Regions from separate parts of the Kitasatospora sp. NPDC029367 genome, predicted to be linked through region 2. Evidence: riboswitches for the same ligand, from Rfam matches in the RefSeq annotation. Region 2 holds a riboswitch; each other region holds the start of a gene.
The links. A riboswitch is a leader RNA that binds a small molecule or an ion and turns the genes downstream of it on or off. The one in region 2 is predicted to bind cobalamin.

Region 1 (7,323 bases), on a different contig from region 2:
CCGCCCGGCCCCGGGCCGCCGGTGCGCGCCATCACCACGTACACCTGGGACGTGCCCGCCCCGGAGATGAACTGCTTGACGCCGTCCAGCACCCACTGGTCGCCGTCGCGCACGGCCCGGGTGGTGAGCGCGGCGGCGTCGGAGCCGGCGCCGGGCTCGGTGAGGCAGTAACTGCCCAACTGCTCGGCCGTGCAGAGCGCCGGCAGCCAGCGGGCACGCTGCGCCTCGGTCCCGTAGCGGTCCACCATCCAGCCGACCATGTTGTGGATGGACAGGTAGGCGGCGATCGACGGGCAGCCGGTCGCGAGCGCCTCGAAGGCGACCACCCCGTCCAGTCGGGAGAGCTCCGATCCGCCGACGTCCTCGCGCACGTACACACCGGCCAGGCCCACGTCCGCCGCCTTGCGCAGCACGTCGACCGGGAAGTGCTCGTCCCGGTCCCAGGCCACCGCGTGCGGGGCGAGGTGCTCGTCGGCGAAGGCCCGGGTCGCCTCCGCGACGGCGCGCTGGTCGTCCGTCAGGTCACTTGCGTGCACCGTGCTCATCCCATCGTCGGCATGGTGAAGCTCGCGCCCTCCTTGACCCCGGAGGGCCAGCGCGAGGTGACGGTGCGGGTGCGGGTGTAGAAGCGGATCGAGTCCGGGCCGTGCTGGTTGAGGTCGCCGAAGCCGGAGCGCTTCCAGCCGCCGAAGGTGTGGTAGGCGATTGGCACCGGGATCGGCACGTTGACCCCGACCATGCCGGTGTTCACCCGGCGGGCGAAGTCCCGGGCGGTGTCGCCGTCCCGGGTGTAGATGGCCACGCCGTTGCCGAACTCGTGCTCGCTCGGCAGCCGCAGCGCCTCCTCGTAGTCAGCGGCGCGGACCACGGTCAGGACCGGGCCGAAGATCTCCTCCCGATAGATCCGCATGCCGGGGGTGACCCGGTCGAACAGCGAGGCGCCGAGGAAGTAGCCGTCCTCGTGGCCGGGAAGGCGGAAGTCCCGTCCGTCCACGACGAGTTCGGCTCCCTCCCGGACCCCGAGGTCCAGGTAGCCGCGGACCCGCTCCAGGGCGTCGCGGCCGACCAGCGGACCGAAGTCGGCCGCCGGGTCGTCCGAGCGGCCGACCTTCAAGGCGGCGATCCGCTCGACCAGCTTCGCCACCAGCGCGTCCGCGGTCTCCTCCCCGACCGGGACGGCGACCGAGATCGCCATGCAGCGTTCGCCGGCCGAGCCGTAGCCGGCGCCGACGAGGGCGTCGGCGGCCTGGTCGAGATCGGCATCCGGCATCACGATCATGTGGTTCTTCGCGCCGCCGAAGCACTGTGCGCGCTTGCCGTGCGCCGCCGCGGTCGCGTAGACGTACTGGGCGATCGGGGTCGAACCGACGAAGCCGAGCGCCTCGACCCGGGGGTCCTCCAGCAGCGTGTCCACGGCCTCCTTGTCGCCGTTGACGACGTTGAGCACGCCCGGGGGAAGCCCCGCTTCGAGGAAGAGCTCGGCCAGGCGCAGCGGCACCGAAGGGTCGCGCTCGGAGGGCTTGAGGACGAAGGCGTTGCCGCAGGCCAGCGCGGGCGCGGCCTTCCAGAGCGGGATCATCGCCGGGAAGTTGAACGGCGTGATGCCCGCGACCACGCCGAGTGGCTGGCGCATCGAGTAGACGTCGATGCCGGTGCCGGCGTTGTCGCTGAACTCGCCCTTCAACAGGTGCGGGATCCCGGCGGCGAACTCCACCACCTCCAGGCCGCGCTGGATGTCGCCGTGGGCGTCGGCCACGGTCTTGCCGTGCTCGGCGGAGAGCAGCCGGGCCAGGTCCTCCTTCTCCTGCTCGACCAGGTGCAGGAAGCGCAGCAGCACCCGCGCCCGCCGCTGCGGGTTCCAGGCGGCCCACTCGGGCTGGGCCTGCGCGGCGTCGGCGATCACCGCCTCGACCTCGGCCCGGTCGGCCAGCGGCACCCGGGCCTGCACCCGGCCGGTGTTGGGGTCGTACACGTCGCCGAACCGGCCGGACGTCCCGGCGACGCGCTTGCCGCCGACGAAATGGGTCAGTTCACGGACCATCGGTTCCTTCTCTCATCGTGGATGGGGAGAGGAGGAATGGAGAGACCACCGCCACCGTCCGGGCGCACGGTCGTGCGCGCCTACGGCGGTCCGGCGGTTGACGTCAGCGTCGGGGGAGCAGGTGTGCCCCGACGGTCAGCACGGCAGGGCAAGGGGCAGCGGAACGGGAAAGGCAGCCCGGAGTCATGCGTGTCGTCTCCATCCTCGTGGAAAACACGGACCACCCGCGGCCGGTATCCTGACTCCCGGATCCACGCCCGCCCCCAGGCCTTCCCGGCTGGCTGCCAGTGGCCGTCATCCACGAGGACGAACTCCCCGGTCACAGTGGCGGGACCGTGCCGGACTCACACCGGCTTCCCTGACACCGCGGACCTGGCATCGACCATATAGTCGGACGTCCTAGTAAGTCCAGAGGTCCGGGGTCCGAGGCCCGCGGCGCGCCCTGCTGTCGTGACCTCCCCCGCGTCCCCCCCCCGGGTCGTGCGTCAGGCCTGGTCGGAGGCGTCGCCGTAGACGTTGTCGGGGCTGACCACCCGGGTGATGGCCCGGCCGAGCAGGGTGCTGGGGTTCTCGCCGTTCGAGGGGATGTCCGTGTTGAGCAGGATCACCATCGTCGCCTTCTGGGCGGGCAGGTAGACCGTCAGACTCTGGTAGCCGGGCAGGGAGCCCGCGTGGCCGATCCACCCGTGGTTGATGTCGATGCCCAGTCCGTAGGCGTCACCCGGCGCGCCGGTGGGGTGCGCGTCGAGGCGCTCCGCCTGGGTCTTCGGGGACAGCAGGCCGCCGGTCGCGACGTTCTCCGCCCAGGAGCGCATGTCGTCGAGGTCCGAGATCATCGCGCCGGCTGCCCAGCCCCAGCTCGGGTTGAAGTCCGTGGCATCCGCCACCGTGCCGTCCGGCGTCATGTCGGTGTAGCCGTGGGCGTGCGGCAGCGGGAACTCCGCCGCCACCGGCAGGAAGGTGCGGTCCAGGCCGCTCGGCCGCGTGATCAGGTCCCGGATCGCGTCCCGCAAGGGGCGGTGGGTGACCTTCTCGACGACCAGGCCGAGCAGCACGGTGTTGGTGTTGGAGTAGTCGAACTGCGTGCCGGGCGGGAACTGGTTGGGATGCTCGAAAGCGATGTCGAGCAGCTCGTTCGGCGACCACTGGCGATGCGGCTCGGTCGTCAGCAGGTGCTGGAAGCCCGGGTCCTTGCTGTAGGCGAACAGGCCGCTGCGCATGTCCGCGAGCTGACGCAGCGTGATGTGCTCTCCGTCGGGCACCCCGTCGACGTATGCGGAGATCGGGTCGTCCAGGCCGACCTCGCCGCGGTCGACGAGCTGGAGCAGCGCGGTGACGGTGAAGGTCTTGGTCTCGCTGCCGATCCGCATGTTCAGGTCGGTTCGCATCGGGGCGCAGTCGCTCGTGTCCGCGACGCCGAAAGCCCGTACGTAGCGCGGCTGTCCGGGCTTCCAGACGCCCACGATCACGCCGGGGACACCGGCGTCGGCGGCCGTCTGCCGGATCACCCGGTCCAGCTTGGCCGCGGTCGCTTCCCAGGACTGCGACGCGGCGGCCGGTTCCCTGGGGACCGGTACGGCCGCCGCGGGCGCGGCGATCCCGGGCAGGGAGGCTGCCAGGCAGGCAGAGATGGTCGTCACGGTGCGCAGCAGGGCAGATCGGCCCGTTCGGATAGGCATACGCCCCTGGATAGGTCGTTCCAGGCTTCTGCCCGCGGCACCGCACCGGCCCCCCTACGGACATTCATCCGAATGCCTCCGGGATCGCCGCGCATCGGGATCGCGGTGCAGCGGACCCCGACGGCGTCAGCGCGTGATGCGGTCGATCACCAGGCGCTCGAAGAGGTCCTCGGGCAGGTCGTCCTGGTACCGCTCGACCGAGCGATGCGCCGCGGCCGGGTCGCCGTGCCAGCGGCTGATGACGTCCTCGTTGAAGTCGATCAGCCGGCGCACGTCGTCCGGGGTCAGCTCGGGGTGGAACTGGCATCCGAAGACCCGCTCGCCGTAGCTCAGCGCCTGGACGGAGGTGTGCTCGTTGCGGTACTCGATCCGCACGCCGTCCACTTCCTCGATCTGCGGACTGATCGCCTGGTAGTGGAACGACGGCACGACGCCGACGCCCCGGCGGTCGCCGACCCGGTTCACCTCGGTCAGGCCGACCTCGATGCCCGAGGTGTCGATGATCGAGCCCGGACGCAACGCCTCGGCGATCAGCTGCGAGCCCAGGCACACGCCGACCACCGCGGGGCCGGTGTCGCCGTCACGCCCGTTCGCGTCGGCGACGAGTTCCCCCATCAGCTTGATGGTCGCGCGCATCCACGCGGCGTCGGAGTGCACAGACGTCTGGCCTCCGGTGAACACGTACGCCAAGGCCGGCTGTTGCCGTCGCGCGGTCAGCTCGGCCGCCTCGGTCACCAGGTCCAGGCGGCCGCAGCTCAGGCCGGCTCGGGTCAGCCGCTGCTCGATCCGGTCGGCGTAGTCGAGACTGTCGTAGATCAGCCCGTCCGCGACGCAGATCTGCACGTCCACCGGCACGATCCCCACCCCTCTTACTCGAAGAACCTCGACCACAGGTTGAGGGCCGAGTCGACGCACTGGACGAAGCTCAGGATAGCCACGATCGTCACTGCGAGGTTGACCTTCGTCACCCGGCGCAGCTGGTCGTGCTCCAGTTTGCGTTCCACCGCGCGCCGCGCCATGTCGAGCAGGGTGTCGGTGCGCTCGCGCACCTTCTCGGTCTCCCACGCCTCCAGGACACTGTCGCGCAGCTTGAGCACGTGGAAGTCGTAGCTGAACGTGGGCCGCACCAGCGCCTGGTAGTCGGCGCGCAGCCGTCGTTCCAGCGAGATGAGCAGTTCGGGGTCCTCGTTCAGTGCCATTTCGCGGACGATCCGTTCCGCGGCACTGGCGGAGCGTTCGAGTCGGGCGTAGTGCACGTTCAACTGACCGAGAAGGTGTTCGAGTTGGTCGAGCGTCTCGCCGGGGCCGTCCCGGGAGGCCAGCAGGAAGAAGGCGTATCCGGGGTAGAAGAACTCCTGCGGCCACGTCGACTCGGAGGGGATCGGTGCGGCGGAGCGGGGGTAGATCAGGTGCCGCAGCGCATCGGAGAGGGTCGCCCGGCCGGGTGCCGGGTGGGTGGTCCAGCCCGCGTAGGTGAGGTTGAAGTACGGCAGGACCGTGGGACACGGCGGCCCCTGTCGGCACCGGTCGGACATCGCGGTGAGGGCCGGCAGCAGCTCGTCCCTGATGCGCGTGGTCAGGTCGTCGCGGCCCTTCGGCCCGAAGCCGTCGATGAGCTGCTCCCGCTGCCTCCCGGTCCACCCCTCGACGACGCGCATGTGCACGGCCACCGACCCGTAGCCGTCCGGGAACAGGATGCCGGTGACGTGCAGCTCCACCGGTAGCGCCGTCGTCTCCCGCACGATCGCCGTCAGCCGCGCGTCGAACTCCTCCGACCCGGCGAAGTGGGTGAGCAGGTCGACCGGCGGATTGCCGAAGGTGAGCGAGCCGCGCAGGAACTGGTCCAGGGACCGGTGCACCAGCGTGAGGCGCCCCTGCGGATCGAGTCGGCCGTCCGCCGGAACGGCGAAGCCCGGAGAGTCCGCGAGCGAGACCGGCCCGGGGAAGAAGGGCCCGGTCAGCAGGAGCAGGGCGTCGCCGCAGAAGTCGACGCCCGGCTCCGCAGGCGGCGGCGCAGCAGGCTCACGCGGATGCGGTATCAGCACTCCGCCCGGTAGTCCGGCCTTGTCCGGGACAGGTCCAGCGCCGTCCATGCGACCGCCCCCCAACGAATCCGGCATCTCCGGCCTTTGCCGACTTCCGAGCTCCCCGTGACAGGCGTCCGGCGCGCCGTCCTGTTCGGAGCTCCGCTTCCGATTCACCCTGGCAGGCTGCCCCCGACGGCGAACACGCACATCAGTCTGCGCGGGGAGTTCTGACAGCGCATCCGGCTCGACGCAAGAAGGCGCCGGGATTCCGGTTCGCGGGTCGGAACCCCTCCGCGCCGCTCCGGGCGCCCTTCCCCCCGCGAGCGCCCCGGCGCATGCTGATGCCGGGCCGGACAACGGCGTCCCGCCCGCGGAGGGGGGCCGGCATGGACTACGAGGACCTGTTCGCACGCATCAACGAAGCGGTTCGCCCCGTCCTGGCCGAGGGAACCGTCGCCCAGTACATCCCGGCCCTCGCCGCCGTCGACCCCCACCGGTTCGGCCTCGCGATCGCGGACACCCACACCCGCAAACCGCCGCGCGGTACCGGGGACTGGCAGGTCCCGTTCTCCATCCAGTCCATCTCCAAGGTGTTCACCCTCGCCCTGGTCCTGGCCGGCGACGGCGACTCGCTCTGGACCCGGGTGGGGAAGGAACCCTCCGGGTCACCCTTCAACTCCCTTGCCCAGCTTGAGCGGGAGAACGCGATCCCGCGCAACCCGTTCGTCAACGCCGGCGCGCTGGTGACCACCGACCGGCTGCTCACCCTCACCGGGGACTCCCGGGGCACCCTGCGCGAGTTCCTCCGCACCGAGAGCGGCAATCCCCGCATCGACTTCGACGCCCAGGTCGCCTGGAGCGAGAGCCAGCACGGACACCGCAACGCCGCGCTCGCCCACCTGCTGGCCGACCACGGCCGCCTCGACAACCCCGTCCCGGACGTCCTCGACCACTACTTCTGGCAGTGCGCCCTCACCATGAGCTGCCGCGACCTCGCCCTCGCCGCAGGGTTCCTGGCCCGGCACGGCCTCCGGGCCGACGGCACCCGGCTGCTCACCCGCAGCGAGGCCAAGCGCATCAACGCCGTCATGCTGATCGGCGGCACCTACGACGCCGCGGGCGAGTTCGCGCACCGCGTCGGCCTGCCCGCCAAGAGCGGGATCGGCGGCGGCATACTGGCCGTCATCCCGGGGCGCGGAACGCTCTGCACCTGGGGGCCGGCCCTCGACACCCACGGCAACTCGATCGCGGGCATCACCGCGCTCGACGCCCTCACCACCCACACCGGCTGGTCCATCTTCTGACCGGCGGTGCCCGGACCGGCCGGGGGGCCACCGGGCGGTCTCCGGTCCGAGCAGCCTCACGCCTCTTCCGCGGGGAGGGCCTGCCGTGTTGCGTAGCGGCTGCGCATCGCGTCGCTCGCCGCGGGACCTGCGGCGAAGACATACGTGGACGACGGCAACACCTACCAGGGCACCGAGGAGATCGAGGGGTGGCTCGGTCGATCCGCCACCCAGTTCAGCTACACCATCCAGCTCACGGGCGCCGAGCAGACCGACGCGACCCACTACATCGC
Region 2 (7,323 bases):
TCGGCGTCCGCGCCGCGGAAGGTGATCATGCCGATCTTGTCCCGGCGCTGGTAGGCGTCCATCAGCAGCGACAGCACCGCGCCCTTGACGGCGGTCATCCGCTGCCGGGCGGCCATCGACCCGGAGGCGTCCACCACGAACAGCACCAGGTTGGACTCCCGTCCCTGGCGCACCTGTTCGCGGAAGTCGTCCTTGTGCAGCACCAGCGCCCGGCCGGCCCGCCCGCGCGCCACCTGGTGCGGCGCGGCGGCCTGGAGGGTCGCGGTCAGGTGCAGCCGGCTCAGCGTGCCCTGCGGGCGGCGGGCCCGGACGGTGTGCCCGCCGGTGGTCTCGGCGGGGGAGCGGCGGCCCTGGGCGCCGTGGCCGGTGCCCTGCACGGTGAACAGCCGCGTCCGGTACGGGTCCCCGGCCGCGACCGGGGCCGACTCCCGTGCGGGGGAGGGGTGTTGGGCCGGTACGGGCTGCGGCTCGGGCGCCTCGGCGTCCTCGGGAGCGAACGCCTCCGGAGCGCCGCCGTCGGCCGGCTCGGGCGCACCGCCACCGTCGGGACCGCCGCCCCCCGGGCCACCGTCACCGCCGCCGTCCGGGCCGTCCCCGTCACCCTCCGGCCCGTCGTCCTCCGGCTCCGGCTCCTCCGGCTGGGCGTGCTCCTCCAGGGTGCGGTCCAGCTGCTCCTCGTCCAGCCCGGGGGCGTCGAAGGGGTTGCGCCGGCGCCGGTGCGGCAGGGCCAGCTGGGCGGCCTTGCGGACGTCCTCCTCCAGCACCTCCGTCCGCCCGGCCCAGGCGGCCAGCGCGACCGCGGTGCGGGCCATCACGATGTCCGCGCGCAGCCCGTCCACCTCGAACGCGGCGCACACCGCAGTGATCTGACGCAGCGCCACATCCGTCAGCTCGACCTTCGGGAGCAACTCCCGTGCCGCGGTGATGTGTTCGGCGAGCTCCCGCTCCTCCGCCGCGAACCGCGCCGCGAAACCGGCCGGATCGGCGTCGTAGGCGAGCCGGCGCCGGACCACCTCGGCGCGCTCGGCCGGCTCCCGGGTGGCGGCGATCTCGACGGTCAGGCCGAAGCGGTCGAGCAGCTGCGGCCGCAGCTCGCCCTCCTCCGGGTTCATGGTGCCGACCAGCAGGAACCGCGCCGCGTGCCGCACCGACACGCCCTCGCGCTCGACGTAGGAGCGGCCCATCGCGGCGGCGTCCAGCAGCAGGTCCACCACGTGGTCCTGGAGCAGGTTCACCTCGTCGATGTACAGCACCCCGCGGTGCGCCTTGGCGAGCAGTCCGGGCTCGTACGCCTTGACGCCCTCGGCCAGCGCGCGCTCCAGGTCGAGCGAGCCGACGATCCGGTCCTCGGCCACACCGACCGGCAACTCGACCAGCTGGGACGGCCGTTCGTGACTCCCGACGGCGGCGTGCGGCCCGTCCGGGCACTGCGGGTCCGGCCCGGCCGGGTCGCAGGCGAACCGGCAGCCGTCCACGACGGCGATGGCGGGCAGCAGCCCGGCCAGCGCGCGCACCATGGTCGACTTCGCGGTGCCCTTCTCGCCGCGCACCAGCACGCCGCCCACGGCCGGGGAGACCGCGTTCAGCAGCAGCCCGAGCCGCAGGTCGGCCATCCCGACGATCGCGGTGAACGGATAGCGGACCTCACTCATGCGTCACTCCCAGGTGCTCCGGGCAGGAGGAACGGCAGCGATCCGGCCGCCGGCACCCCGCCCTCGATCAGCTTCCACAGCGCGTCGGTGTCCGCGTGCTCCTCGATCAGGTCGCCCAGCCGGTCCAGCCGGGCCTCGCGCGCCTCGGCGAACGAGGTGTCCGGTGCCGGCACGAACGCCCGCCCCGCCAAGTCGGCGACCTCGCGCAGGAGTTCACGGCGGAAGCCGTCGTTCTCCAGCGCGCCGTGCCAGGTGGTGCCCCAGACCGAGCCGACCCGACAGCCGTCCAGGAAGGGCACACCCCCCTCGACGTCCACCACCCCGTGGTGGATCTCGTACCCCTCGACCCGCTGCCCGTACGCCTCGCCGACCGGCCGCGCCAGCACCTTCTCGACACCGAAGCGCACTCGGGTCGGCAGCAGCCCGAGCCCCTCGACGAGACCCGCCTTCGACTCCACCTCGTCCTCGATCGAGTGCGCCAGCATCTGGTAGCCGCCGCACACCCCGAGCACCGGCCGCCCGGCCGCCGCCCGCGCCCTGAGCGCCGGCTCCAGGCCGCGCTCGCGCAGCCAGGCGAGGTCCGCCACCGTCGCCCGGGTGCCGGGCAGCACCACCAGGTCGGCGTCGGCCAGCTCCTCCGGCCGGGTCGCCCAGCGCACCAGCACGCCCGGCTCCTGGGCCAGCGCGTCCAGGTCGGTGAAGTTCGACAGCCGCGGGAAGCGCACCACGGCGACCCGCAGCACGTCCGCCCCCAGCGGCCCGCGCCCGTCCACCCGGTCCACCACGGTGGACAGGTCCAGCGAGTCCTCGGCGTCCAGCCACAGGCCCGGCAGCATCGGCAGCGTGCCCAGCACCGGACGGCCGGTCAGCTCGTGCAGCATCTCCAGCCCGGGCGCCAGCAGCCGGGCGTCGCCGCGGAACTTGTTGACGAACCAGCCGGCCACGTGCCGCTGGTCCTCCGCCGACAGCAGCGCCAGCGTCCCGTACATCGCCGCGAACACCCCGCCCCGGTCGATGTCCCCGACCACCACCACCGGCAGCGCGGCGGCCGTGGCCAGCCCCATGTTGGCGATGTCCCGGTCCCGCAGGTTGATCTCGGCGGGGGAGCCGGCGCCCTCGCACACCACCACGTCGTAGCGGGCGCGCAGATCGGCCAGACACTCCAGCGCCCGTTCCAGCAGGACGGGCTTGCGCTCCCGGTAGTCCAGCGCGCCCACCTCGGCCACCGGCCTGCCGAGCAGCACTACCTGGCTGCGGCCGTCCGCGCCCGGCTTGAGCAGCACCGGGTTCATCGCCGCCTCCGGCTCCACCCGGGCGGCCTGCGCCTGCATCGCCTGGGCACGGCCGATCTCGGCGCCGTCGGCGGTGACGAAGGAGTTCAGCGACATGTTCTGCGCCTTGAACGGGGCCACCCGCACACCCTGCCGGGCCAGCCAACGGCAGATCCCGGCCGTCACCACGCTCTTGCCCGCGTCCGAGGTCGTCCCCGCGACCAACAGTGCGTTGCTCATGCGCCCGCCTCGCTACGCTCGGCAGGCGCTTCGCACAACGCGCACCTTCCGATGATGAACTCGCTGCGCTCGCTCATTCGCCCGCCCCGCACAACGCGCACCCTCCGATGATGAACTCGCTGCGCTCGCTCATGCCCCACCCTTCTTCCTCATCAGCATCCGCAGCAGGACGTGCCCCGCGACCGTCGTACCCAGCGCCAGCGCGCCCACCCGCCGGGACAGCGTGCAGGCCCGCTCGATGTCGTCCACCGTCACCGGCCGCAACTCCGCACCCAGGACCGGCCGGTGCTCCACCCGCTCCCCGTACTGCAACGTCCCGCCCAGCCGGACCCCGACCGCCCCCGCGAAGGCCGACTCGGCCTGGCCCGCGTTCGGGCTCGGGTGCGCGGAACCGTCCCGGCGCCAGACCCGCCAGGCGGTCCGGGGCTCGGGCGCGGCGGCCACCGTCAGCAGGGCCGTCAGCCGGGCACCCGGCCAGCCCGCCACGTCGTCCAGCCGGGCCGAGGCCCAACCGAAGCGGGCGTAGCGGGGCGAGCGATGGCCCACCATGGCGTCCAGGGTGTTCACCGCACGGAAGGCCAACAGCCCCGGCGTACCGGCCAAAGCGCCCCAGACCAGCGCGTTCACCACGGCATCCGCCGTGTTCTCCGCCACCGACTCGACCACCGCCCGGGCGATCTGCTGCCCGTCCAGCGCACTCGGATCCCGCCCGCACAGGTGCGGCAGCCGCTCCCGGGCCGCCGTCAGATCGCCGACGGCCAGCGAGCGTCCGATGGTGCGGGCCTCCCGGGTCAGCGAGGTGCCACCGAGCACCGTCCAGGTCGCCCCCGCCGCTAACGCGGCCCGGCCCAGCGGACGGCGCCCGACCGTACGGTCCAGAGCGAGCGCGCCGGCCGCCACCGCACCCACGCACACCGCGGTGTACCCGGCACCGGCCGCCCGGCCGTCGCGCCACAGCCGCCGCTCCAGCCGCCCCGCGGCCGTGCCGAACAGGGCGACGGGGTGCCCGCGGCGCGGGTCGGCGTACCGGGCGTCGGCGGCGTAGCCCGCGAGCGCGCCCAGGCCGAAGGCGGCGGCCCGGGTCAGCGGGCGCACAACAACGAAAGGCTGGGAATCCAACCGGGCGGGGCAGCCTGCATCGCGTGGGTGTCCTCACTCAGGGTCCGCGCCCTGGATCGACGTACCGGGGGCGAGAGTCTCCTGGCTTCCGGGTCCGACGCACCCCCGGGCCTTCCAGCGGCCCCTGACGGGCCGCCGTGGCACTTTCCGAGCGTGCTCCCCGGTGACAGTGGCGGGACCGCGCCGGACTCGCACCGGCTTCCTCTCCATGCCTCCGTTTGGCCCCAGGATCCCATCACGCGCCCGAACCGGGAGTCAACCGAGGTCACGGAGGGGTTGGTCACACGACACGCCCGCCCCCGCCCTGTGCGATCGCCCAGCCCCACGACGGGCCCGGCGCCCCCGCTTCGTGCGTTCGGCGGCTGGGGCCGCGCCGCGAGCCACGCCTACGGTTCGGCCATGCGCCGCAGAAAGCCCCCCGCCGCCGCCCCCACCCCGGTGCCGTTCTCACCGGAGGCCGCCCGGGCCCACCGAACCGGCCTAGGGCTGACCCCCGAGCAGGTCGCCGAGGGCATGGCCGCACACGGCGTCCGACTGCTCCCCGGCCACGTCCTCGCCTGGGAGGACGGCGTGCTGCGCCCCGGCGAGACCGAGTTCATCGCCCTCGCCCGCGCCCTCTGGTGCCCGGCCGCCGCCCTGATGCCCGGCCCCCCGGTCACCCTGCGCGACCACCGCCTCGCCCGGGAACTCCCCCCGGAGACCGTCGCCGAACGGGTCGGCATCCCCCTCCCCACCTACCGCCAGGCCGAACTGACCGGCCACTGGGACGGCGACCCCGACCAGACCCACGCCCTCGCCCAGGTCCTCGGTCTGCGCCTCACCGAACTGATCGAAGCCACCGGCCGCCGCGAGGCCCTCGACACCCTGCTCCGCCAATGCGTGGCCGGCCGCTGGCAACCCCACCTCCGCCCGATCGCCCACCTCGTCCCCGTCCCCGAACCCGACCTCGCCGCCGTCCTCCCCGTCCTCCACCAGGAACACCACATCCCCTCCCACTGGGGCACCACCACCCACCCCACCACCCCCACCCCACCCCTCACCCCCCGCTTCTGGCACCTCCTCAGCACCCACCACCCCACCATCCCCGTCTGACCACACCACCCCACAAACACCAACCCCCCCACACACACGCCACCCCCCACCCCCACCCCCACCCACCTACCCGCACTCACCCACCCACCCCCACCACCCCCCTCCCCCCACCCGACCCAGGCGAGAGGGACGCGCTGCGGGAGGGGGCGGTGGAGGGGGTGGGTGCGGAAGGGGGCGTGACGGGTGATTTTCAGACCGCCAACGGCGCCCAGCACCCCTCGATGAGGGTCGGCGGTCTGAAAATCATCCAGCCCCCGGAGCGCCCACCCCCGGAACCGCCCCCGGACCAACCCACCCTCCCGAGAGCCCACCCCCCAACCAAAGCCCCGCGCAGCGGCCCCCGGCCCCCAGACGGCCCAGCCCAGTGGCCGCCCCGCCAGGCCCCTTGTGGACTGGTCCTCGAACACCGTCCAGGTCCGTGAACAGAGCGGGGATCGATATGCGTTGGAGAACCGCAGCCGTCGTGGCGGCCGCCACCGGAGCCGCCGCCGGGGCCGCCGTCCTGGTCGTCGGCCGTCGGGCTTCCGAGCGGATGGTCCGTCCGGGTGCGGGCCCAACCGCCGGCGGCCAGGGTTCGGGGCCGGTGCTGGTGCAGAGCCTGGCGGCGGGGCGGGTGACGTTCAGCCGGCGCCCGGAGAGCCTGCGGCCCGGCCGCTGGGCGGTGGAGTGGGCGGACGGCGGGCATGCCGTGGTGGAGGAGGTCCTGCACAGTGACGCGCAGGGCGTCACCCGGCGCCTGGTCCGGGCGGACCGGGGCACGCTGACGCCCGGCACGGAGGTCCGTTTCACTCCGCGCGTGTACCTGGGCGATCCGACCTCGGCGCTCGGCCTGGCCTTCACCGACACCGTGGCCGAGGGCGAGCTGGGCCCGCTGCCGGTCTGGCTGCTCGGCGGCAAGCGCGGCACCTGGGTGATCCTGGTCCACGGCCCGGAGGCGGACCGCGGGCAGACCCTTTCGGTGCTGCCGGCCCTGCACCGTCTGGGGCTGCCGGCGCTGGTGGTCACCTACCGCGGCGACGAGGGCGCCCCGGCCTCCCCGGACGGCTACAGCCACTTCGGCGAGACGGAGTGGCGGGACGTCGAGTCGGCGATGCGGCTGGCCCTGGACCACGGCGCGGGCCGGGTGATCCTGTACGGCTGGTCGGTGGGTGCGACGACGGTGCTGCAGACGGCGGCGCGGTCGGCCTGGGCGCACGCGATCAGCGGGATCGTGCTGGACTCGCCGGTCCTGGACCTGCCCGCGGCCGCCCGCCGGGACGCCGCCCGGGCGGGCTTCACCGGGGTCTCCGCCGAGCTCGGCGCGCTGGCCGCGCAGGGCCGTACGGGCGTCGACCTGGCGGACTTCTCCCGCTTGGCGGAGGGTGCGGACCTGCGGGTCCCGACCCTGGTGCTGCACAGCCCGGACGACACGATCGCACCGATCGGCACGGTGGAGCGCCTGGCCGCGGCCCGCCACGACGTGGTCAACCTCCAGCGCTTCCCGGGCGCCGAGCACGCGGCCCTCTGGAACTCGGCACCGGACCACTACACCGAGCTCCTCCGCCGCTGGCTGACCCCACTGCTCTGACCCCAGCCCCGCCCCGCCCTCAGGGGCAAACCTTGCTCCCGAACCCCCTCAGCAGATCCCCCCTCCCCCTCCCCCTCCCCTCACCCCCACTGCACCGGAAGTCGACCCCGCCGACTTCCGGTGCAGCACTGCCCCCCACCGGCACATGCCACCTGGCCGGATCACAGCCCTCCGCTTCCACCGCACCCCGCCCCTCCCGCACGCCCGCAGAACCACCCACCGCCCCCACCCCCACACGCAGCGTGACCACCCAACCGGCCAGGGCAACGCCCCACCACCCCCCTGGCATGACCCCGCCACACGTTTCCGGCCAGGCGGTTTGCCTCTGTTGCCCGATCTTGCGGAGGTGCCGCCCCCGGTCGAGCGGTCGTACGGGCAACCG
Region 3 (7,323 bases), on a different contig from region 2:
GCTGCCCGGCGCGCAACCGCCGTGCCCGGGCGACGCGTTGGACGCTCTGCACCAGCTGCGGCGCGACGCTCAGCGACACCGTGACGGCGACGCCGAGCTCGTACAGCGCCCCGGGCAGCACCCGCAGGGCACGCTTGGGGTTGGCCAGGGTGTTCGCCGCGCCGATGCAGCAGATCAGGCACGCCAGCCGCAGCCCGTCGAAGGCCGCCGAGAGCGTGGCCTCCAGCGAGACCGGGCCGCCCAGCTGAATGCCCGCGTACCAGGCCGGGGTGGGGATGTGCGGCAGGGAGAAGAGCAGGTGGTCGTGCGAGGTGATGCCGGTGGCGAAGACGCACCGGAACAGCACCCGGATCGCCACCACGGTCAGGGCCACCCACAGGTAGTAGGTGAACCCGCGCGCCCACGGGGCTTCGCTGCGCCGGGCGGTGACCACGTAGCCGAGCACGGCGAGGACGAGCAGGAGCAGCAGCGGGTTGGTGGTGCGGCTGGCCGCGGTCGCCAGCGCCAGCGCCCACGTCCACCAGGCCAGCGGATGCAGGTTCCGCGGACTGCGCCGGCCCCCCGCACCCAGGCCGGGGACGCGGGGCGGGGAGGCCGTGTCGCGCTTGTCGAGCATGGTCACCGGATCACTCCGCCCGGCGCCGGCGGCGGCGCGCGACGACCACGGTGGCCACACCGAGCAGCACGACGAGGACGGCTCCGAGTACGGCGGGGAGCATCGAGCCGGAGTCCTGCGGTGCGTCCGCCACCGGGTCGGCGTTCACCACTCCGCCCGGTACGGCGGGGGTGGCCGTCGGCGCGGCCGCGGCCTCCGCCGGCTGTGGGGTCGGCTGACCGGTCGGGGTGTCCGTCGGCGCCGCGCTGGGCGGGTCGACCGGCACCGGTGTGCCGGGCACCGGTGTGGGCTCGGCCGCGCCCGGCGGGGTGGCGCCGTCCTGGGGGGTGCCGGCGGTGCCGGCCCCCGGCGGTTTGGCGGGCACCGGGGCCCGCCCAGTTCCGGCGCCACCGCTCGTGCCGCTACCGCCGGTCGTACGCGCCCCTCCCGTACCGCCGGTGCTGCCGTTGGAGCCGCTGCCGCCGGTCGTGCCGGTGGCACCCGTCGAACTGCCGCCGGAGCCTCCCGAGGCACCACCGGTGCCGCCGGAGCCACCGGAGCCTCCTGAGGCGCCGCCGGAGCCGCCCGTGGCGCCCTGGCCGCCGGGGTCGGCCGGCTGCCCACCGGGACTGGAGTTGTGTGCCCGGACGCTGTCCGGCGAGAAGGCCGGGCGCCCCTCGGTGCCCTCGATGTTCGTACCGCCGAAGATCCACAGGTCCACGCTGCCGGGCTTCGGCTGGTACAGCATCGCGCCGAGCTGGCTGAACGACCACGTGTTCTGGCCCGGATCGGCGTGCCAGTACGACCAGTAGGCGGTGGTCGGGGGTGTCTGGACGCACTTCTCCTGGTCCGGCGTCGGGTACTGCTTGCCGCCCTGGAAACCGCTGTAGCCGATCCGGCAGATGAACGCCGGACCGTCGTGCCCGGTGCCGGTGGTCTTCCAGCCGCCCTGGTTGAGCAGGGCGTAGCCAGTGGTCGGGGTGGTGCCGCAGGAGCGCAGCAGCGGGCCGCCCCACTTCCCGAAGTCCACCGCGAGTACGGCCCCGGAGGTCGTGGTGCACTGATCCATCGGCAACGGCGTCGCAGCAGCCGGGGCCGCGCCCACGGCGACGCCGCCGAAGGCGAGCGCGAAGGTCAGCGCCGCCGCCCCGAGCAGCCGGGGGAGCCGCTCACGGAGTCCCCGGCTCACCGGTGACGCCCCGGAGCGGCCGCGTTGCGGCGGCGGGCGAGGATGACGGCCGCGGCGCCCAAGGCGGTCAGCAGACCGGCGCCCGCGGTCAGGGCCAAGGCCGGGGTGCCGGTGCTGGCCAGGCTGCCGGAACCGGTCCGCGCCGCCACGCCCTCGGCGGGGGCACCGCCGCCTCCGGCCGGCGCATCGACGCCGTCGGCGGGCCAGTTGGTCGGCGAGTTGGTCAGCGAGTTGGTCAGCGAGTTGGTCGGGCCGCCGCTGGTGGCGGGAGCGGCGGTGGGCGAAGCGGACTCGGTGGAGGTGGGCGAGCCCGTCGGGCTCGGCGTGCCGGTGGGTGTGCCAGGCGGTGTGCCAGGCGGTGTGCCAGTGGGCGTGCCGGTCGGCGTGCCGGTGGGCGTGCCAGTGGGTGTGCCGGTGGGCGTCCTGGTCGGAGTCCCCGTCGGCGTGCCGGTCGGAGTCGGCGTCGGAGTGGGCGTCGGAGTCGGCGTGCCCCCGAGGTTCCTGGACAGCGTGCCGAAGGAGATCCCGGTGGCACCGCCCACCACCTGGGTGGACGCGCGGACGTTCGAGCCCCGCTGCCCGGCGGACGCGACGTTGAACCCGCCGTCGCCGTTCTGCTGGCCGGCGAGGAAGTCGAGCGCCTTCGCGATCTGCCCGCCGTAGCCGGCCTTGCGCAGCGTCATGCCCTGGACGGCGAGGGCGGCCGAGTTGGTGGAGTCGCCGGCTGCGCCGGGGAAGCCGCCGTCGGGCAACTGCTGGGCGGCGAGCCAGGTGAGCCCCTTGTCGACGGCCTGGGCCGCCTCGTCGCCGGGGACGAGGGCGAGGGCCATGACGGCCATCGCGGTGCTGTCCACGTTGGAGTCGCCGGTGGCGGGGATCAGGCTCGGCCAGGAGCCGTCCGGGTGCTGGAGGCCCCTGAGGTAGGCGATCGCGGGCGCGGCGTTGGTGGCGTCCCCGGCCCGGACCTGGGCGATGACGCCCAGCGACTGGGAGAACACCGAGGCCGCGTAGGTGTAGTTGCCGGGTGCCGCGCAGCCGGTGTTCTGGTCGGCCTTGGCGCAGAGGGCCTGGTCCAGGGCGGCGATCAGGTCGTGGCCGCCGAAGGCCCGCGGGTCGCGGCCGACGATCTCGGCGAGCAGCGCCGCCTTGCCGATCGAGCCGCCGTCCGCGTACTCGGTGCCGACGGCGGTCCAGTCGTTGACGGTCCGCTCGTTGGGGTCCTTGCCCTGCTGGTCCAGGAAGTCGACGATCCTGCGCAGCGCGGCGTCATCGGTACCGGTCGCCGCGAGGGCGTAGGCCCCGTCGATGGTGAGGCCGAAGTCGGCGAAGGTCGGGAAGGCCTCGTAGTAGTGACCGTCGATCAGCTGGGCCGGACCGGTGAGGTAGGCGCTGCCCCTGCCCAGGTCGGGGGTGCGCCCGGCGGCCGGGGCCGGTGCCGTGGTGGCGCCGTCGGGGCGGGTTCCGGCGGCGGCCTGCGGCCGGGTCGGCGACGGGATCGGGTCGGCGGCGGCGGTGCCGGGGTGTCCGAGCAGGACCGTTCCGCAGGCGGCGGCCGCGACGGTTCCGGCGACCACCAGGGAGGCGAGGTCCCGGCTTGTGTGACGTGTGCGACTGCTGCTGACCCTCACGACGACTCCCTCGTCGGTCGACGCAGGAGACCATGGCGCAGCCGACGGCCGCCTTGGGACACGGGCCGTCAAGAGCTGCGTCGTAGTCCGCGACGACGCAAGTGCTGTGTGTACAGGCCCCCGGTCCAGGCATTCCGGCTCACCCACCGAGGTGGGCCTACGGTTGCGGGTCAGCGCCGGAGTCGGACCGGCTTCCCCTGAACGCCGAGGGCTAAAAACCGGTTCATCAGACCACGCCGGTCAACAGGGAGTCAACGGATCGTCAGATAGCTCACACCACCTCGTCGGCCGGTCCTCGCGGTGGTGCACGGGCGGGCGGACGCCCGGAACTCCGGGCAGGGCGGCCGACCCTGAGCACCGGCGCCCGGCCCTTCCGCATGGAGGACGGGCGCCGGTTCGCTCACGTGTCAGGGCGCCGTGATGCCCGGCTGGGCACCGGCACCGAAGGACCAGCCCTCGACGTCGCCGGGGGCCGGGTCGTAGCTGCCCGCGCCCAGGTTGCTGTACGACCAGGGCCCGCCGTGCTGGGCGTGCCAGTACGACCAGTAGGCGCTGCCGGTCGGGTTGGTGCAGGTGGCGGGCAGCGCGTTGATCTTGCAGACGAAGCCCGGGAAGCGCGGGTGGAAGGCGTACGAGAACCCGGCGCCGGTGAGCGCGGCGAGCCCGTTGGCGGGGTCGCCGGGGGCGCAGCCGGTCTCGATGCCGCCGCCGACGGCGGTGAAGTCGACCACGACGGTGACGCCGGTGGTTCCCCTGCAGGCCGCCGCCCGGGCCTGCGGGGCCTGGACGGCGGAGACGCCGAGCAGGCCGGCGGTGAGGGCCGCCGCGGCGGCGATCGACCCGAGCATCCGGCGGACGGGGCGGGCCGGGGTGAGGGTTTCGGTCATCGGAACTCTCCTCGTGGGATCAGGGGTTCGGAGACTCAGCGGGCGGCCGGGGTCGGGCAGGCCAGGGCGGGGGCGTCGGGGCGGGCCCCGGCGGCGGAGAGGGTGGCCAGCGGGGCGCCCGCCAGGCCGAGGACGGCCTGCGCGGTGGCCCGGGCGCCGCTGCCCGCGTTGAAGCCCGTCGCGTCGTAGGCGACCGCGCCGCGCACCGCCGGGTCGGCGGAGCAGCCCTGCTGGAACTTCACCAGCCGGCTCCAGCCCTTGAGGCCCGCGCCGAGGCGCCCACCGGCGAGCAGTGCCTCGGTGGCCAGGCCCGTGGTGTTGGCGTTGGAGGTGGTCGCCCCGGCGGCCGCGAAGCCGCCGTCGGCGTTCTGGTGGGCGGCGAGCCAGGTGAGGCCGGCGTCCGCCTTGGCGGTACGGCCGGTGGCGGCGAGGGCCTGGGCGGCGAGCGCGGTGGCGTCGGGGTCACTGGTGCAGGTGGGCTGGCCGAAGGAGACCGGGTAACCGCCGTCCGCGCACTGGCTGTTCGCCAGGAAGTCGACGGCCGCGGCGGGGGCGCCGCCGGGGGAGCGGTGCAGGGCGATCAGGGCGAGGGACTGGCCGAAGGCGTTGCTGTAGTCGCCCCACTGCGAGCGGTCGGAGAACCGTCCTTCGGCGGTCTGCAGCGAGCGCAGCCGGGCCGGCAGGTCGACGCCGCCGAAGGACGCCGGGTCCGCTCCGCGTACCTCGGCGGCGAGCAGCAGCTTCGCGGTGGCGCCCGCGTAGGCCTCGGTGGTCCCGTCGCCGAGGTAGCCGGAGACGATCTCGGGCTTCGCCAGCCAGGCGGTGGCCTTCGCGGCGGCCTCGTCGGAGCTGTGCGAGGCGGCGAAGGCCAGCACGGCGTCGACGGTCAGGCCCTGGTCGGGGTAGGCGGTGCCGTTGAAGACGGACTCGAAGTGGTCGCCGTCCACGAGCTGGCGGGCCAGCCAGCCGCCCGCGGCGGCGTCGGGACGAACGGTCCGGGAGGACGTGGTGTCGGCGTGGGCGGCGGTGGCCGCCGGGAGCGCGGTGGCGAGCGCCAGGGCGGGTATCGCGAGCAGACCGAGGGTGCGGCGGAGCGCGGGCATGGGTGCCTTTCCGGGCCTGGACGCAGGGGCCCGGGGGACGTCGGCACCACGCCGGGCAGCCCTCGGAGCTCCGGCCCGCAGACCACGACGGGAGGAGGGACGACACATCCCCGCCGACGGGTACTCGGGCTCGCCACCGACATTGCCGTCGGCGGCCTACCGTTGCGGGTCAGCGCCGGATTCGGACCGGACTTCCCCCGTCGACGGAGTCACAACGTGACGGCTCATCATGGCGAAACGGAAAAGACCGGGTCAAGAGATCGTGCGTCACATCACGGCGGCACCAGCGACGGGCGGAGCGCCGCCCCGGGCGGGGGCGGCGCACCGCGAGTGCCGTCAGCGGTGATGGAACTCCGGCGGGCGCTTCTCCGCGAAGGCCGCCATGCCCTCCTTCTGATCAGCCGTCGCGAAGACGGCGTGGAAGAGACGGCGTTCGAAGCGGACGCCCTCGGCGAGGGTGGTCTCGTACGACCGGTTGACGGCCTCCTTGAGCATGATCGCCGCCGGGGTGGACATCGCCGCGACGGTCTCGGCGGTGGTCAGGGCCTCGGCCGGCAGTCGGTCGGCGGGGACGATGCGGGAGACCAGTCCGGCCCGCTCGGCCTCCTCGGCGCCCATCGTCCGGCCGGTCAGGCACAGCTCCATGGCCTTCGCCTTGCCGATCGCACGGGTGAGCCGCTGCGAGCCGCCGATGCCCGGGATGACGCCGAGCTTGATCTCCGGCTGCCCGAACTTCGCGGTGTCCGCCGCCAGCAGGATGTCGCACATCATCGCCAACTCGCAGCCCCCGCCCAGCGCGTAGCCGGCGACGGCGGCCACCACCGGCTTGCGCAGGGCGGCGAAGCGGTCCCAGGCGGCGAACCAGTCGCCGAGGTAGGCGTCGACGAACTCGAGGGGCTGCATCTCCTTGATGTCGGCGCCGGCCGCGAAGGCCTTCTCCGAGCCGGTGACCAGCAGGCAGCCGATGTCCGGGTCCCGGTCGAAGTCCGTTGCGGCCGCGACGACTTCGTTCATCAGGAGCGTGTTGAGCGCGTTGAGCGCCTTCGGCCGGTCGAGCGTGATCAGCCCCACCCGTCCCCTGCGCTCGACCAGGATCGTCTCGTAGGTCTCGGTCACTTGCCGCCCTCCCGCAGAGTGGTGATGATCGCCGAGAAGTCCAGGCCCGCACCCTCGGCCGCCGCGAAGTCCGCGTACAGCTGCGCCGCCCTGCGTCCGAGTTCGGTCGGCAGGCCCGCTGCCTCGGCGGCCCCGGCGGCCAGCCCGAGGTCCTTGGCCATCAGCGCGGCGGCGAACCCGGCCGGGTACCCGCGGTTCGCCGGACTGGCCGGCACCGGCCCGGGGACCGGACAGTTGCTGGTGAGTGCCCAGCACTGGCCGGAGGCCGTCGAGGCGACGTCGAACAGCGCCTGGTGGCTGAGCCCCAGGCTCTCCCCGAGCACGAACGCCTCGCTGACCGCGATCATCGAGATGCCGAGGATCATGTTGTTGCAGATCTTCGCCGCTTGCCCCGCACCGGGGGCGCCGCAGTGCACCACCTTGCGGCCCATCGCCTCCAGCACCGGGCGGGCGCTCTCGAAGTGCTCCTTCTCCGCGCCGACCATGAAGGTGAGGCTCGCGGCCGTCGCACCGACCACTCCGCCGGAGACCGGCGCGTCCACCGCGCGGTGCCCGGCGTTCACCGCGAGCTCGTGCGCCGCCCTGGCGTCCGCGACGTCGATCGTGGAGCAGTCGACGAAGAGTGTTCCCGGGCCGGCGGCGGGCAGCAGCTCCGCGTAGGCGGCCAGGACGTGGCGGCCGGCCGGCAGCATGCTGATGACGACGTCGGCCCCGCGGACGGCCTCGGCCGCGGACCGCGCCGGGCGGACGCCCGCCTCCTCCGCCTGCCGCAGCGCCTCCGGCACCAGGTCGTAGCCGGTCACCC
Region 4 (7,323 bases), on a different contig from region 2:
GCGGCCCCGGTGCCGGACGGCCGGGGCGGACGGCCGCGCCGGGAGGAACAGCCGGGCCGCCTCCCGGCCCAGGTTGACGCCGATGGCCAGGGACAACGCGGTGGCGGTGGCGTGCCCGAGGCGGCCGAGGCCGGCCTCCGGTTCGCCGCGGACGAAGGCGAGCAGCCCGAAGTACAGCAGCGACCCGGGCAGCAGCGACCCGAGGGCCGCGGTGACGTACGGCAGCACCGAGCCGCCCCGGTAGCGGGCCATCAGCTGGCCGGACAGGCCGACCAGGACGGCGGCCAGGCCGGTGGCCACGATCGGCTCCGTGCCCGCGTCGGCCAGCACGGAGTACGTGGTCCAGCCCGCCGCGCTGTTGACCAGGACGGCCGGCAGGGTGGTCGGCTCGGTGTTGAGCAGCACCGCGAAGGTCAGCGCGAGCAGGACGGCGGCCGCGAGTTGCAGCGGCGGGTTGGAGGTGGCGGCCGGGCCGCTCTCGGCGGCCAGGTCCGCGCCGTTGTTGACCCCGATGTAGAGCACGGTCATCACCCCGACGACCACGCCCGCCAGCAGGTACAGCACCTCCAACAGCCGTGCGGCGGCGGTGAGGTAGAAGCCCGCGAGGCCGTCCTGCACGGCCGCGACCATCGGCCAGCCGGGCAGCAGCGCGTACAGCCCGCCGGTGATCACCACCGAGCCGCGCAGCTGCAGCTGGTTGAAGGACATCAGGATGCCGACCACCGCGGCCGGGGTCGCGGCCGCCGCGATCCGGTAGAACTCCGGCAGGTCGTGCCGTTCGACCCGGTCGGCCAGCACGCCGCCCACCACCGTGGTGACCACGGCGCTCACGAACACCAGCCAGGCCCGGGCGTCGGCCCGGCCGCCGACCAGCAGGGTGGCGGCGCCGGCCAGCAGGCCGGAGGAGAGGACCAGGACCCAGGCCGGGTAGTGGCGGCAGTGCCGGCGCACGGCGCGCAGCCGCCGGTGGGCGTCGTCCACGGCGAGCCCGCCCGCGGTGATCTCGGTGACCAGCCGGAACAGCGCGGCCAGCCCGGAGTAGTCCCCGGTGGGGCGGCGGACGAAGCGTTCGGCCGTCACCGGCGGGTCGCCGTGGCCGGGCCGGTAGGAGATCGCGACCCGGGTGAAGGCGACCTGGGGGTCGCAGGGACGGACCCGGTAGGTGCGCGCCACGGCGAGCATCGCCGCCTCGACGTCCTCGGCGCCCTCGCCACAGGTCAGCATCAACTCGCCCACCAGCAGCGCGAGTCCGAGCACGGCGGCGACCGCGGCGGGCCCCGGCTCGGCCGCACCCTCGTCCTCCTCCTCGCCGTGCCCGGCCGCCGGGTGGGCGGAGTTCGGGGAACGCAGCAGCGGCAGCATCTGCTCCGGCCAGCGGACCGCGCCACCCACCGCCCGGGGCGGTCTTCCGGAGCCGGGATCGGCCTCCTCGGCCGCGCCCGGTCCGCCCTGCGACGGCACCCGCGAACCGTCCGGCCCGTCCGTCCCGGCCCGCGCACCGCTCTCCTCGTGTTCCCGCATCGTCGCTCCCTGGACCACCCCCCAACTCGGCTGCTCTCGGCACTCCTTCGACTACCCATCGTCATCGATTCGTGAACGTCGCACCCGGAGTGCGGGAAGATCCGCGCGCCCCGCTCGGCGGCCGGCGCGGTCTCACCATGCGGACGATTGCGCGGTTCTCCGGCCGGAAACCGGCGGGCCGGACGTAGGGTGGCAGGTGCAGCTGGTTCGCCCCGTCCGCCAGGCGGGGCGTCGTAAGAGGGAACCCGGTGACGCCTTTCAACAGGCCAGTCCGGGACTGCCCCGCAGCGGTGAGCGGGAACGACCGCCGTCATACGCACTGGGCCCGGGTCGGGTCTGGGAAGCGACGGCCAGTAGGTGCCGGTCCTCGACGAGGACGGGCGGGCCCGCGAGTCCGAAGACCTGCCACTGCCCGGGCGCGACCGTTCGCGCGCGGCCATCCGGTGACCTCGAGGGCGGGTCGGCGACCACACCAGGCGGAGCCGCACATGTGTGCGGGCGGTCGCCCGGTCCGTCGTCCCTTCGCGTCCTCGCCCCCGTCGCCGGGCACTTGAGGAATCAGACTCGCGAAGGAGAGTCCCTTGACCACGAAGTCCGCAGCCGCGGCGACCCTCGCCACCGCCCACGGCTACCCCCGGCAGGGCCGGGGCCGGGAGTTGAAGAAGGCGATCGAGGGCTACTGGAAGGGCGCCGTCACCGCCGAGGCACTGCTGGCCACCGCCGCCGACCTGCGCCGGGGGAACTGGCAGCAGCTCGCCGACTCCGGCATCGAGGAGGTCCCGACCGGCGACTTCTCGCTCTACGACCACGTGCTGGACACCACCGTGGCGGTCGGTGCGATCCCGCCGCGGCACCGGGAGGCGGTCGACGCCGACCCGCTGGACGGCTACTTCGCCATGGCGCGCGGCAACCAGGACGTCGCTCCGCTGGAGATGACCAAGTGGTTCGACACCAACTACCACTACCTCGTCCCGGAGTTGGGGCCGGACACCGCCTTCGCCGCGGACCCGGCCAAGGCCGTCGCCGAGTTCGAGGAGGCCCTCGCGCTCGGCCATGACGCCCGTCCGGTGCTGGTCGGACCGGTCACTTACCTGCTGCTCGCCAAGCCGGCGCCCGGGGTGGCCCCCGACTTCCAGCCGATCACCCTGCTGGACCGGCTGCTGCCCGTCTACGCGGAGCTGCTCGCGGCACTCCGGGCCGCGGGCGCGCAGTGGGTGCAGCTGGACGAGCCCGCGCTCGTCCAGGACCGGACCCCGGCCGAGCTGAACGCCGCCGCCCGGGCCTACCGTGAGCTGGGCGCGCGGACCGAGCGGCCGAAGCTGCTGGTGGCCAGCTACTTCGACCGCCTCGGCGACGCCCTGGCGGTGCTGGCCAAGGCCCCGGTGGAGGGCCTGGCGCTGGACTTCACCGGGCCGGCCGCCGCCAACCTGGAGGACCTCGCCGCCGTCGGCGGGCTGCCCGGCAAGCGCCTGGTCGCCGGGGTGATCGACGGGCGCAACATCTGGATCAACGACCTGGGCGCTTCGCTGGCCACCCTGGCCACCCTGCTCGGGCTCGCCGACCGGGTCGACGTCGCGCCGTCCTGCTCGCTGCTGCACGTGCCGATCGACGCCACCCTCGAACGCGACATCGACCCGCAGATCGCCCGCTGGCTGGCCTTCGCCAAGCAGAAGGCCACCGAGGCCGCCCTGCTGGCCCGCGCCCTGCGCGAGGGCACCGGCGCGATCACCGCCGAACTCGCCGCCAACCGCGCCGACCTGGCCTCCCGCGCCACCTCGCCGATCACCCGGGACCCGGCCGTCCGCGCCCGCACCGCGGCCGTCACCCCGGGCGACACCCGGCGTGCCCAGCCCTACCCCGTACGGGCCGAGGCCCAGCGCGCCCGGCTCGCACTGCCGCTGCTGCCGACCACCACCATCGGCTCCTTCCCGCAGACCACCGAACTGCGCGTCGCCCGCGCCGACCTGACCGCCGGGCGGATCGACGCCGCCGCGTACCGGGAGCGGATGGCGGCGGAGGTCCGCGAGGTCATCGCCTACCAGGAGAAGGCCGGGCTGGACGTCCTGGTGCACGGCGAGCCCGAGCGCAACGACATGGTCCAGTACTTCGCCGAGCAGCTCACCGGCTACCTGGCCACCCGGCACGGCTGGGTGCAGTCCTACGGCACCCGCTACGTCCGGCCGCCGGTGCTGGCCGGGGACATCTCCCGCCCGCACCCGATGACCGTCGACTGGTTCCGCTACGCCCAGGACCTGACCGACCGTCCGGTCAAGGGCATGCTGACCGGCCCGGTCACCATGCTCGCCTGGTCCTTCGTCCGCGACGACCAGCCGCTCGCCGAGACCGCCCGGCAGGTCGCCCTCGCCCTGCGCGACGAGGTCACCGACCTGGAGGCCGCCGGTGCCGCCGTCGTCCAGGTCGACGAACCGGCCCTGCGCGAGACCCTGCCGCTGCGCGCCGCCGGCCGCCCGGCCTATCTGGGCTGGGCCACCGAGGCCTTCCGGCTGGCCACCTCGGGCGTGCGCGCCGACACCCAGGTGCACACCCATATGTGCTACGCCGAGTTCGGCGCGATCATGACCGCGATCGACGACCTCGACGCCGACGTCATCTCCCTGGAGGCCGCCCGCTCGCACATGGAGGTCGCCGGAGAGCTGGCCGCCGCCGGGTACCCGCGCGAGGTCGGCCCGGGCGTCTGGGACATCCACTCCCCGCGCGTGCCGAGCACCGAGGAGGCCGTCGAGCTGCTCCGGGCCGGTCTCGCGGCGATCCCCGCCGAGCGGCTCTGGGTCAACCCCGACTGCGGCCTCAAGACCCGCGGCTGGCCCGAGACCCGCGCCTCGCTGGAGAGCCTGGTCGGCGCCGCCCGCCGCCTGCGGGCCGAACTCACGGGCTGAGCACGAGAGTTCGGGGGCGGGCCCGGCGCACGACTGCCGGGCCCGCCCCCGCGCGGGGGCGGTGTCGCGCCTGGGGTCGGTGATTCAGGGGCAGGACTTCCGGCGGGGGCGGCGGCGGGGGGCCGGGGCCGACCGGTCGACCCCGGCCCCGGTCCCGGCTCCGGCCTCGCCCCGGTTGGTCCGTGCTACCTCCCGGCCCGGCGGCTGCCGAGTCGCAGGCCGCCGAACACCAGGCCGCCCACGAAGAGGACGATCCCGATCAGGAGCAGCCACAGCAGCCCCTTCACCAGGACACCCACGAAGCCGAACACCACCGCGATGAGCAGGATGAACAGGAGCAGTGCCATGTCGTTCCCCTTCCCCTTCGTCTCTTCGTGTCCGCCGTCGGGCTCGTGCCCGGCATCGGGTGCCGCCGTCAGCGGTCGCGCCTGAGGGCGCCCTCGACCCGGTCGGCGGCGCCGCGCGCGGCGTCCTTGACGTCGTCCGCGGCCTGCTTGACCTTCGACTCGACCTGATCGGCCTGACCCTCGCCCTTGAGCTTCTGGTCGCCGGTCGCGTCCCCGGCCTTCTCCTTGACCTTCCCGGCCAGTTCCTGCGCCTTGTTCGACAGGCTGCCCATGCGGTCCTCCTGTGGTCCGTCGTCCGTCGTCCGTCGTCCGTCGGTGGCGTGGTGCCACCGCCTGTTCGTCTGCGTTTGCCCCGTAATCGCCCTTCCATGCACCGGGGCGGATCGGTCTCCTGGCGCGTTGTGCGGCGGGGTGCGGCCGCCCGGCTGAGATGCTCTGCCGGTGGAGACCAGGGACACGGGCCGGATCGAGGCGTTCAGCGACGGGGTGTTCGCGATCGCGATCACCCTGCTGGTGCTGGAGATCAAGATCCCGCAGGCGCACGGGGCGGCGGAGCTGTGGCGGGCGCTCGGGGCGCAGTGGCCGTCGTACTTCGCGTACGTGGTGAGCTTCCTGGTGATCGGCGTGGTCTGGGTGAACCACCACACCCTGTTCGCCCACCTCGCGCGGGTCGACCGGACGCTGATGTTCCTCAACCTGCTGCTGCTCATGCTGATCTCGGTGCTGCCGTTCCCGACCGCCGTGGTCGCGCAGAACCTGCGCAACGGCTCGGCGGCGAACGTCGCGGCGGCCGTGTACGGCGCGGTGATGGTCGGCCAGTCGGCGCTGTTCTCCGCCTTCTGGAACCACGTCACGCGCACCGGCCGGTGCTTCGACGAGCGGGTGGACGTGCCGGCCGCCCGGGCGGCCCGGTGGCGGTTCGAACTGGGGCTGGTGGTCTACCCGCTCACCGTCGCGCTGGCCTTCCTCTCCGCCCCGGCGGCCCTCGCCGTCCACGGACTGCTGGCCGTCTACTACGGGTTCAACCAGGTACGGGTGCCGCTGCTGGCGCGGGAGGCGTGACCGGATCCCGGAACGGCGGGCGGGGGAGGGCCGGTTGTCGTAGCCTCCGGGCCATGGACCACGACTTCGCCACCCGCTTCGCCCAGGACTGGGCCGCCGCCTGGAACTCCCACGACCTGGAGCGCATCCTCGCCCACTTCACCGAGGACGTCGTCTTCGCCTCGCCCCGGATCGTCGAGCTGATCGGCGACCCGTCCGGCGAGGTGCGCGGCAAGGAGGCCCTGCGCGTCTACTGGTCGAAGGGCCTCCAGCACCTGCCCGACCTGCACTTCACCGTCGAGGACGTCCGGGCCTCCGTGGACACCCTCGTCATCAACTACCGCAACGAGCGCGGCCGGGCCGTCGCGGAGGTGCTCACCTTCCGCGACGGCCTGGTCTGCCAGGGCCTCGGCGCGTACGGGCCGGAGGCGTAGCGCTCGACCGGCCTGCCTGGCGCCGAAACCGGCCTGCCTGGCGCCGAGACCGGCCTGGAGGCCGTCCGCCACGAAGCCGCCGAGGCCGAGGGCCGTCAGACGACGGTCAGGACGATCTTGCCGGTGGTGCGGCCCTGCTCGCCGAGCTCATGGGCCTTCGCCGCCTGGTCGAGCGGGAGGACGGCCTCGACCACGGGCCGCAGCGCGCCCCGCTCGGCCAGGGCGGTGAGCTCGCGCAGGCCCAGGTGGTCGGGCTCGACCAGGACCCAGCTCGCACTGATGCCGTCCCGCGCCGCCGGGACGTCGCCCGGGCCGGGCAGGGTGATCAGCCGGCCGCCGGGACGCAGCACCTGCAGGGAGCGCTCGGCGGTCTCGCCGCCGAGCCCGTCGAGCACCACGTCCACCTCGGACACGGCCTCCTCGAAGCGGACCGCGCGGTAGTCGACCACCTCGTCCGCACCCAGCTCGCGCAGCAGGTCGTGCTTGCCCGCACTGGCCGTGCCGATGACGTACGCGCCGCGCGCCTTCGCGATCTGGACCGCCAGGTGGCCGACGCCACCGGCCGCCGCGTGCACCAGCACCCGCTCGCCGGGGCGCACGTCGGCGGCGTCGACCAGGGCCTGCCAGGCGGTCAGCCCGGCCAGCGGCAGCGCCGCCGCCTCCACGTGCGTCAGACCGGCCGGCTTCGGAGCGAGGTGCCGGGCCGGGGCGACGACGTACTCGGCGTACCCGCCCGCCTGGCGCGGGAACAGCGGCATCCCGTAGACCTCGTCGCCGGGGCGGTGGTTGCTCACCCCGGGGCCGACGGCCTCCACCGTGCCGGAGACGTCCCAGCCGACCACCGGCACCTCGCCCCACTCGATGAGCGCCCCGCTCGCCCTGGTCTTCCAGTCCACCGGGTTCACCCCGGCCGCGTGCACCTTCACCAGGACCTCGTTCATCCCGGGCTCGGGCCGCGCCAGCTCCCGCTCCACCAGCTGCTCCGGGCCGCCCCACTGCTCCACCACGACTGCACGCATGTCCGTACGCCTTGCTCTCGTCGGATCCGGTCGATCCGTTCCACCGCCGGGTCTGCCCGGCGCA

Region 1: another riboswitch for cobalamin. It lies ahead of ACZ4W5_RS18250 (CoA-acylating methylmalonate-semialdehyde dehydrogenase); the one in region 2 lies ahead of ACZ4W5_RS06130 (cobalamin biosynthesis protein).
Region 3: another riboswitch for cobalamin. It lies ahead of ACZ4W5_RS18275 (peptidase); the one in region 2 lies ahead of ACZ4W5_RS06130 (cobalamin biosynthesis protein).
Region 4: another riboswitch for cobalamin. It lies ahead of metE (5-methyltetrahydropteroyltriglutamate--homocysteine S-methyltransferase); the one in region 2 lies ahead of ACZ4W5_RS06130 (cobalamin biosynthesis protein).

The regions. Positions count from the first base shown of each region.
Region 1 is NZ_JBVHYH010000029.1:58,559-65,881, reverse strand. Features, by position in the region: gene ACZ4W5_RS18255 (acyl-CoA dehydrogenase family protein) at 1-545, opposite strand, end outside; gene ACZ4W5_RS18250 (CoA-acylating methylmalonate-semialdehyde dehydrogenase) at 542-2,041, opposite strand; cobalamin riboswitch at 2,253-2,432, opposite strand; gene ACZ4W5_RS18245 (serine hydrolase domain-containing protein) at 2,527-3,720, opposite strand; gene ACZ4W5_RS18240 (type 1 glutamine amidotransferase) at 3,847-4,584, opposite strand; gene ACZ4W5_RS18235 (hypothetical protein) at 4,590-5,765, opposite strand; gene ACZ4W5_RS18230 (glutaminase) at 6,134-7,051, shown strand; gene ACZ4W5_RS18225 (hypothetical protein) at 7,196-7,323, shown strand, end outside.
Region 2 is NZ_JBVHYH010000006.1:117,020-124,342, forward strand. Features, by position in the region: gene ACZ4W5_RS06120 (putative cobaltochelatase) at 1-1,652, opposite strand, end outside; gene ACZ4W5_RS06125 (cobyric acid synthase) at 1,649-3,163, opposite strand; gene ACZ4W5_RS06130 (cobalamin biosynthesis protein) at 3,293-4,258, opposite strand; cobalamin riboswitch at 4,358-4,486, opposite strand; gene ACZ4W5_RS06135 (helix-turn-helix domain-containing protein) at 4,682-5,374, shown strand; gene ACZ4W5_RS06140 (alpha/beta hydrolase family protein) at 5,814-6,941, shown strand.
Region 3 is NZ_JBVHYH010000029.1:67,640-74,962, reverse strand. Features, by position in the region: gene ACZ4W5_RS18295 (CbiQ family ECF transporter T component) at 1-616, opposite strand, end outside; gene ACZ4W5_RS18290 (hypothetical protein) at 627-1,784, opposite strand; gene ACZ4W5_RS18285 (prenyltransferase/squalene oxidase repeat-containing protein) at 1,781-3,412, opposite strand; gene ACZ4W5_RS18280 (flagellar hook-length control protein FliK) at 3,820-4,299, opposite strand; gene ACZ4W5_RS18275 (peptidase) at 4,335-5,402, opposite strand; cobalamin riboswitch at 5,501-5,659, opposite strand; gene ACZ4W5_RS18270 (enoyl-CoA hydratase) at 5,739-6,518, opposite strand; gene mmsB (3-hydroxyisobutyrate dehydrogenase) at 6,515-7,323, opposite strand, start outside.
Region 4 is NZ_JBVHYH010000075.1:32,961-40,283, reverse strand. Features, by position in the region: gene ACZ4W5_RS30860 (threonine/serine exporter family protein) at 1-1,521, opposite strand, end outside; cobalamin riboswitch at 1,725-1,929, shown strand; gene metE (5-methyltetrahydropteroyltriglutamate--homocysteine S-methyltransferase) at 2,103-4,418, shown strand; gene ACZ4W5_RS30850 (hypothetical protein) at 4,604-4,765, opposite strand; gene ACZ4W5_RS30845 (CsbD family protein) at 4,834-5,037, opposite strand; gene ACZ4W5_RS30840 (TMEM175 family protein) at 5,207-5,827, shown strand; gene ACZ4W5_RS30835 (nuclear transport factor 2 family protein) at 5,881-6,240, shown strand; gene ACZ4W5_RS30830 (NADP-dependent oxidoreductase) at 6,336-7,259, opposite strand.